4 regions of the Lysinibacillus sp. NPDC059133 genome follow, and region 4 is predicted to be linked to each of the others. Evidence: riboswitches for the same ligand, from Rfam matches in the RefSeq annotation. Region 4 holds a riboswitch; each other region holds the start of a gene.
The links. Region 4 has a riboswitch for S-adenosylmethionine ahead of ACFXN8_RS04785 (methionine ABC transporter ATP-binding protein). Riboswitches for the same ligand answer to the same signal wherever they lie in the genome.
Positions count from the first base shown of each region.

Region 1: it holds a riboswitch for S-adenosylmethionine, as region 4 does, so the genes downstream of both, ACFXN8_RS09585 (cyclase family protein) here and ACFXN8_RS04785 (methionine ABC transporter ATP-binding protein) in region 4, are expected to answer to the same signal.
Region 2: it holds a riboswitch for S-adenosylmethionine, as region 4 does, so the genes downstream of both, metA (homoserine O-acetyltransferase MetA) here and ACFXN8_RS04785 (methionine ABC transporter ATP-binding protein) in region 4, are expected to answer to the same signal.
Region 3: it holds a riboswitch for S-adenosylmethionine, as region 4 does, so the genes downstream of both, metK (methionine adenosyltransferase) here and ACFXN8_RS04785 (methionine ABC transporter ATP-binding protein) in region 4, are expected to answer to the same signal.

Region 1 covers NZ_JBHZDH010000013.1:68,365-70,569, forward strand. The annotation lists gene ACFXN8_RS09580 (DedA family protein) at 1-225, shown strand, start outside; gene ACFXN8_RS09585 (cyclase family protein) at 276-1,013, opposite strand; SAM riboswitch class I at 1,114-1,218, opposite strand; gene ACFXN8_RS09590 (YuzC family spore coat inner layer protein) at 1,365-1,775, opposite strand; gene ACFXN8_RS09595 (SMI1/KNR4 family protein) at 1,933-2,205, shown strand, end outside.
Region 2 covers NZ_JBHZDH010000004.1:140,278-142,482, reverse strand. The annotation lists gene ACFXN8_RS04010 (TrmB family transcriptional regulator) at 1-358, shown strand, start outside; gene ACFXN8_RS04005 (nucleotide excision repair endonuclease) at 444-815, opposite strand; SAM riboswitch class I at 1,010-1,120, shown strand; gene metA (homoserine O-acetyltransferase MetA) at 1,271-2,205, shown strand, end outside.
Region 3 covers NZ_JBHZDH010000060.1:24,552-26,756, forward strand. The annotation lists gene pckA (phosphoenolpyruvate carboxykinase (ATP)) at 1-136, opposite strand, end outside; SAM riboswitch class I at 868-985, shown strand; gene metK (methionine adenosyltransferase) at 1,287-2,205, shown strand, end outside.
Region 4 covers NZ_JBHZDH010000006.1:2,102-4,306, forward strand. The annotation lists gene ACFXN8_RS04780 (methionine ABC transporter permease) at 1-223, opposite strand, end outside; gene ACFXN8_RS04785 (methionine ABC transporter ATP-binding protein) at 213-1,241, opposite strand; SAM riboswitch class I at 1,693-1,796, opposite strand; gene ACFXN8_RS04790 (thioredoxin family protein) at 1,861-2,163, opposite strand; gene ACFXN8_RS04795 (toprim domain-containing protein) at 2,180-2,205, opposite strand, start outside.

The sequences.
Region 1 (2,205 bases), on a different contig from region 4:
ATTGCGGCTATTAATAATTATCCTTATAAAAAATTTGCTTTCTTTGCCTATACGGGAGCAGTTATATGGACATTTACTTTTATTACCTTAGGAAAGGTACTTGGGGAGAACTGGCGTTATGTTGGGGTATATTTATCCCGCTACAGTATTTATCTTATAGTATTGTTCCTAATACTAATGTTAATCGTTTATTTTATTTTCAAAAAAAGGAATTCGCCAAAGTAAAAAAGGTCTGATTCAATACCTACTCAGGATGAACCAGACCTTTTTATCTTTTAAGGTAATATTGCGAATGAACGCACAGGGAATCCAGAGGCTTTCTCAGGCTTTGGTACAATATTGAAAATAGCAGCACCTTTTGGAGGGAGCTTATCCAAATTTGTCATAAGCTCAATTTGGTAAGTATCTTGCTCAAGCACAAAATATTCGCCATCTAGCTTACCATTTTTACGAAAATCTGTTGCTGAATCCGTATCAAAGGTTTCGTGGCCAATAGCACTTACTTTTCGTTCGTTGAATAAAAATTGTAACGCTTCTAATCCCCAGCCAGGAATATGATTATGACCATCCGCATCCTTGTTACTGAAAGCCTCTTTATCTGGCCAACGTTTACTCCAATCCGTACGCAGCGCAACGAAGGTACCTGCTTCGATTTCTTCATATTCAGCTTCAAAGTCAAGAATATCTTGAACACTTAACGTGTAATCGTTATTAATTTCAGCTTCCTTCGATTTATCAATAACGATTAGTGGTAGCACTAGTTCTTTTAGCTCCAATTCCTCTAAATAGCGCGTATCTCGCACAAAATGGATAGGTGGATCGATATGTGTTCCATATTGCCCAGAGAAAGTGAATTGCTGCGCAAAGAAGCCATCATCATGGGAAAATAATGTTTCAAATTTTGCATCATCAAACATAAAGAAGTGGGGCGAATTAGGACCAAATGTATGTGTTAAATCCACCCATTCTTTCGATTTCAATAGTTGAATTGCTTGTAAAAGTTCGTTTGCCATAATATCTTCCTGCTTTCTTTTAATTATTTTTGGATGCAACAATAAAAAAGAGCCCTCCTTGTAGAAAGAGGACTCTTGTGCAAAGCAACTAAAGTAAGTCTTCTCATCTTCAAGGCTAAATTTCGCCAATTGGAATTAGCACCATACCTATAGGCTGGTTGCTGAGACTTCATAGGGCCAATCCCTCCGTCTCTCTTGATAAGAAAATGCGATATAAGAATTTTCAGAAATAATGTTTACAAACACTTTAGCATATTTATTTATAGTTTACAAGTTCAATAGGGATACAAGGTTAAAATTCATAAAGATGTTAAAGGAAAAAAAGAGGGCCCTCTTCAAAGGGCCAACTCTTCACCAATTCAAAATTAATGTAAGCTTACAACAGCTACTATCAGTAAATATTATACGAATTCCATCTGGTGTATAGGTAGTTTCGAATTTTATAGTAATGCCTGTTGACGCAATTAATTTTTCAACTTCCGTTTTATTTGATTGTTGTGCTGCATTCATAAGATCATGCGCAAATTGCTCTGATTCATCAATTTTATCCGTAAGTAATTGTGCTTGCTGCATAATAACCTTGGTCCGTTTCGCGGAAGTCTTCAATTTCTTTGTATTGACGATTGGAAATGGACTTCTATTCGTTGGGGTTGTCGGCATTGCTAGATGGCTAGAAGGGTGTTGAATTGTTGGTTGATTCGCCATTACCCATGCCGGATAATAATTAGGATAGACAAAATACGAATAAGGATTGTAATACAACTAAATTCCTCCTATCCTATAGCTGATACATTATCTTATGTACAACAAAGACTTTCGGTGTTAATGGCTAATGCTTTGAAAAGCCTGAGCGAAAAGGGGCTCAGTTCAATGGCTTAAATCTTGACCAATTTATTCTTCTTCAAAAGGAGTTATTAAGATGGATATTCGTGCATACATAAAAAATGGTTTTGAAGTTTACTATGAACGTTATAATCAGGTGTCTGAAGCAGGATTTTGTAGGTGGATGTGCCCTGACGTACCTGAAGAAATGAAAGTAGTTGATATCGATGCAGAGTGGTCTATGTGGAGAATGATTCCTTCTACTGTAACAGAGGAAGATATTCAAACGTTAGAAAAAGAGTTCGGACTTAATTTTCCCGAATGGTATAAAGCTTTTATTTCAACGTATCATCATTATTTTGGTGTAATA
Region 2 (2,205 bases), on a different contig from region 4:
TATGTATGAAGAATTGCGAGAAGATATACATGCGGTCGCTCAGCACATTCCGGTTCATGGTATTACATTGTATGTGGATGAAAATGTTGCAACCATTGACCAGCATCGCGTTACTCAATATACGAGGACAGCTTCCACGCCCCATTGGTTTATTCTGTCTGTAGATGGTCAAGAGATGATTTATGGTCACTCACCGTCAAATCAAGAAACGGCTTTTATTACAAATGATCCTGTTCATATCTATTTATTAGAGGATTATATATGGCATGACGTGCTTGTTAATCGACTGTTAAAGCGCGATGAGATGGAGCTTGAGGAATGGATTACGAAAGAACGTAAAGCATTTTTTGTAGAGTAAAATATTAAAAAGAATCTGCTCGCCATCATGTACATTACAGGATGGCGAGCAGACTCTTATTTTTTGTTAAATAGTATTTTTTATCTTAATAAAAAACTTTATCAACATTGTATTTAGCGCGGAATGAATTGATCGCGTATGTTTCGTAAATTTCACGTTCCATTGGATCTTCCACTTCATACACTTCAATTTTGAAAATTTCATTACGATGATTTTTCATCGGTGACACATTGTCCTCAAAATGCTTCTTAATACGTTGACGAATTTTACGAGCTTTACCGACAAATAATAGTTCGTTCTCTTCATTGTAAAATAAGAAAATACCACCGTTTTCACGTGTGATTTTATGGAAATCAATAAAACCATGGTACGGTGTGATTGGTACATCACCTGGCTTTAAATCTTGTTCGCGTTGGCGAATTACTAAATCTGGTTTTGGAAATTCAATTTTAATCAAACTATTCACGTTCCTCTCTGTTACTAAAGGTATATGTTAACATAATTACAGCTTGTTTACCATAAAATATGTAGACATAGTTTCAAGATTAGTGTTAAACAAATTACATCATGACATGCATGGTTAATAACAAAATATTCTATGTATTATTGATATTCTTAATTGTTCGTGTTACAATTCTTTTTAATTAAATAATCTTATCATGAGAAGTTGAGGGATTTGGCCCGATGACGCTTCAGCAACCTCTAACAAAAGTTAGAAAGGTGCTAATTCCAGCAAAGGATTTGTCCTTTGAGAGATAAGAGTGAACGTGGAAAAATCCTTCTCATTCTATCTCAAATGGAATGAGGGGGATTTTTTAATTTCATCGAAAAAGAAGACTTAATGAGCTTTGAACAGGGCCTGTGCATGGAGACTAAGGCCCAATTGATTTTAACTAGAGAGGGGAATGCAAGATGCCAATTAATATTCCAAAAAACTTACCAGCTGGAGAACATTTACGTGAGGAAAAAATATTCGTTATGGAAGAGGACAGAGCGAAAACTCAACAAATTCGTCCATTAAATATCTTAATTTTTAATTTAATGCCGGAAAAAGAAAAAACAGAGCTGCAATTACTACGTTTATTAGGTAATACACCGTTACAGGTGAATATTACATTTTTAAATACGGCTACACATGAATCGAAAAATGTTAGTAAATCACATTTGCAATTATTTTATACGACGTTTAATCAAATTCGTCATCGTCGCTATGATGGCATGATTATTACGGGTGCACCAGTAGAAAAAATGGCATTTGAAGAAGTGAACTACTGGCAGGAAATTTCAGAAATTATGGATTGGTCCAAAACAAACGTAACATCAGTCTTACATATATGTTGGGGTGCTCAGGCAGCGTTATACCATCATTACGATATCGGTAAAATTGAGCTTCCTGCTAAATGCTCAGGTGTATACTCTCATGTCATTACGGATTTAACGGTGGATTTAGTACGTGGCTTTAGTGATTCATTTACGGCACCACATTCACGTTATACATCCGTATCAATTGATGAAGTACTTAACCATCCTGATTTACGATTACTATCTTATTCAGAAGATGCGGGTGTTTTCATTGTGCAATCTAAGGATAATAAAAACATTATGATTACTGGCCATCTTGAATATGATGCGACAACTTTAGCGGATGAATATAGTCGTGATGTTGCGAAAGGATTAGATATTGAGGTACCCGTGAATTACTTCCCAAATGATGATCCAGGAAATGAACCGATTAATACGTGGCGTGCCCATACACATTTATTATTCTCAAATTGGCTGAACTACTATGTTTACCAAGAAACACCATACGAATGGGATTTCGTTGATCAAATTGAATATCATATTTA
Region 3 (2,205 bases), on a different contig from region 4:
CTGCGCCATCTACTGTTAACATAGCTTCACCACGAGAAGTAGCCTTTTCAGCTAATTGTGGTACTGAAAGTTGAACATTAATGTTACCGCCGCTTAATAATTCCTTCAGTTCGTTTGCAATTTCTACTGAATTCATCGATTAAATACCATCCTTTTTTATAGTATTCCCTAGAGTTTGAGGGAGATTTTCTTAATTTCAAAAATAGTATAACACAATTGCTTAAATAATCTATACTAATTCAGAAATTATTTTTCAGATTTTATTACTTTTCAAGAAAACGACAAAAAGTAAATTGATTCGTTTTGATAATGCTTTTTACCCTATATAATAAGTGATCAAACAATCACTTTCGACACAGCAAAATTGTGTTTAGAAGCTTTTGGCTAACATGAGGTTCGCACAGGATGTGAAGTTTTTAGCTTGGTTTTTATTAGTTGGAGCTTGTCTTCGGCTGAAAAGGGGCTACAATCATATTCATCCACCACATGTTCTGTAGCTGACGCTTTGCTTTCGCTACAAAATGTGCTGTAAAGGGTTACACATATGTTAACACATGATGGGAGGTGGAGAATAGGGATTATTTTGTTTCAATTTACAGCATAATCCAAATTAGTTTCTTTATAATCCCGCACTTTCTTTATATAAATACAATCAATTATGCCGATTCCGGGATATCTGCCGGAAGCTTTAGGCCAACAATTGTTTTTTGCGCGAAAGCGTAGTGCTAACGCTTCGCTTTCGCACAGGACGTGGCGTTCTTATACTGAGTTCCTCTATTTCATCGGGTGTTTGGACATTAGCTGAAAGAGGTTAAAAATATTTGACAACGTTCGACCTTTTACGTATTATGAGATATTGAACGGATACTCTTATCCCGAGCTGGTGGAGGGTCAGGCCCTATGAAACCCGGCAACCTGCATGAACCATTTCACACATGCGCTGGTGCCAACCTGATGCAAGGGGAAACCCCTTGAACGATAAGAGTGAAAGGTTACGAAGTCATTATTCCTTTCCTCATGTTAAGTAAGCGTGAGAAAAGGATTTTTTTATTGTTAAAAACGAATGTAAAGGTAAGTATATAGTCCTTTCCTTATTATAATGACGGATCTTTCGAAATCTCGTGTTAAAAGCAACAGTTGTTTATTTGTGCGAAAGCGTAGTGCAACGTAGCGACAGCCACAACAACGGCTTAAGAGTTCAATCTATAGGAGCGGGCTTGACATGGGTAATGAGTACCGTATTAATTCGCAAGTATTATTTGTTAAAGTAATAGGAGGAAAACCAAATGACAAAACGTCGACTGTTTACATCAGAGAGTGTTACTGAAGGACATCCAGACAAAATTTGTGATCAAATCTCGGATGCCATTTTAGATGCTATTTTAGCAGAAGATCCAAACGCACGTGTAGCGTGTGAAACAACAGTAACAACTGGCTTAGTATTAGTAGCAGGAGAAATTACTACTTCTACTTATGTAGATATTAAAGGTATCGTTCGTGATACTGTAGCAGAAATCGGTTATACACGTGGGAAATATGGCTTTGATGCTGAAAACCTAGCAGTACTTGTTGCTATTGGTGAGCAATCACCTGATATTGCTCAAGGTGTTGACCAAGCATTAGAGGCGCGTGAAGGCTCTATGACAGACGCTGACATTGAAGCAATTGGCGCAGGTGACCAAGGTTTAATGTTCGGTTATGCATGTAACGAAACACCAGAGCTTATGCCATTACCAATTAGTTTAGCGCATAAATTGGCTCGTCGTTTAACGGAAGTACGTAAATCTGGTGAACTAGCATATTTACGTCCAGACGGAAAAACACAAGTAACAATTGAGTATGATGAAAACAATGTACCAGTGCGCGTTGATACGATTGTCATTTCTACACAGCATGACGAAGAAGCTACACTTGAGCAAATTCAAGCAGACTTAAAAGAATTCGTTATTGCCCCAGTTGTTCCAAGTGAATTATTAGATGCTGAGACGAAATATTTCATCAACCCAACTGGCCGATTCGTAATTGGTGGTCCAAAAGGAGATGCTGGTCTAACTGGACGCAAAATCATCGTTGATACATACGGTGGCTATGCACGTCATGGTGGTGGTGCTTTCTCTGGTAAGGATGCAACTAAGGTAGACCGTTCTGCGGCATATGCAGCACGCTATGTGGCAAAAAATATCGTAGCAGCTGGTTTAGCAGATC
Region 4 (2,205 bases):
CGATAAATGGAATCGAACGGAAAATGTTAACGATTGAACCTGTTAAAAAGTTCACCAGTTTATTGGCCCATAGCTGGTTTGGACTTGATAAAAATAATAAGATCCCAATTACTAATCCAAGTATAAATGTGATAACCGTAGAGATTGTTGTCATGTACAACGTTTCATACGTAGCGTCCCACATTTTTTCCCAGTCGACATTCGGAAAGAGACTAGTTAGCATTGGCAATCACCTCCGTTTGTACTTCGACTGTATGCAAGTAGCTAAGTGCAGCAGCAACATTCGCCTCTGTGCCATCAATTTGCACAATAAGTGTACCGTACGCGCCATTTTTCGTTTGTGAAATATTACCATGAACAATACTTACTTCTACATCAAACTGTTTCACAAGATGTGAAATGATCGGCTGCTCTGTTTTTTCTCCTACAAAGATTAGCTTAACAAGTTGTCCATCAGGGTAATTTACTTTAATTTGTGCCACAGTTTCCTGTGTTTCCTTCGTATCTGTAATTTGAGAAACGAATTTTTTTGTAATGGCCGCTTGTGGAGCTTGGAATACTTGTAACACTTCACCACGCTCTACAATTTCTCCAGCTTCCATAACCGCTACACGATGGCAAATTTTGCGAATAACGTGCATTTCATGTGTGATTAACACAATCGTTAAACCTAATCGTTCATTAATATCGACAAGTAAATCTAGAATAGCATCTGTTGTCTCCGGATCGAGTGCGGATGTTGCCTCATCACATAACAATACCTCTGGATTATTAGCAAGTGCACGAGCGATGCCTACACGTTGCTTTTGTCCACCTGATAATTGTGATGGATATGCGTTAGCGCGCCCTTCTAGGCCAACTAAAGTGATTAATTCTTTCACACGTGCTTCACGTTTTGCCTTTGGAACACCTGCGATTTCTAGTGGAAAAGCGATGTTTTCTTCAACAGTCCTAGACCAAAGCAAATTGAAATGTTGGAAAATCATACTAACCTTTTGTCTAGCATCTCTGAGCTTTTGCCCCTTTATGGATGAAAATTCTTGATTGTTAACCGTCACCGTACCAGATGTAGGCTTTTCTAAACCGTTTAACAAGCGAATCATTGTACTTTTACCAGCGCCACTATAGCCGATAATACCAAAAATTTCACCTTTATTAATAGAAAGGTTGACGTCTTTAACTGCTGTTAATTCGCCATTTGTGGTTTTGTATTTCTTCGTAATATTTTGAAGATTGATCATAGCGAATTCTCCTTTTCTCATATCAATTTTGCCTCGGCATAATTGTGTCCGGAATCGGCTTTGTGCTTAGGCCTGCAGATGTTTTTTGCGCGAAAGCGTAGCGGCAGCAGCACCGATGCAGGTCAGTTAGCCGTTATCGCATGGATGCGATGGTTTTAGGCTAACATCCTATATTGAACTCCTTTCCGATTCCGTGACATCCGCCGGAGGCTTTAGGCCAGCAGGATGTTGGTCACTCAGTCGTGTGTTGTTGCTGTCGCTTCGCTTTCGCACAGTTAAAACCGTGTTGCTGTCGCTTCGCTTTCGCACAGATAAATTGCCACAGGACGTGGTGTTCTTAGACTGAGTTCCTCTATTTCAGCAGGTTTTGGACACCCGCTGAAAGAAATTAAAAAACCCCTTCACTTATAGACAAGTAGAAGGGGTCACGTAACTTATACGCTAAACCGTTCTCTCATCTGTCAAAGATAAATCTTTGGGTGATTTGGCACCTTTTCACTAAGTGATGGTTGCCGGGCTTCATAGGGCACTTCCCTCCGCCGCTCTTTATAAGAGTTCGATATATTTATTGTTTTTTTAATATATTTGTTACTTTACCACGCGATTAATATTCAGTCAATTAATTTTTCAACAATTCGTATAAATATGGTACCGATTGAAAGGCATAAACCTTTTCTGTCACTTCTCCGCCTTCACAGACGAGCAAACATGGTACACTTTCGATTTTATGAGCATAAGCTATTTGCTCTATAAAATTAATATTCGCTTTACCGACCTGTAGCTGTGGCAGCAATTGCTCAACAACCGTCATCATTTTCGATGCAACTGTACACGTTCCACACATTGGCGTATATAAATAAAAGGCAGCCTTTTCACCGGACTGCACAGTCGCGTCCCACTGCTCTTTTGACCATTCTTCCATCTTTTTTCACGCAACCTTACAAAATATATTCATTATGGATTG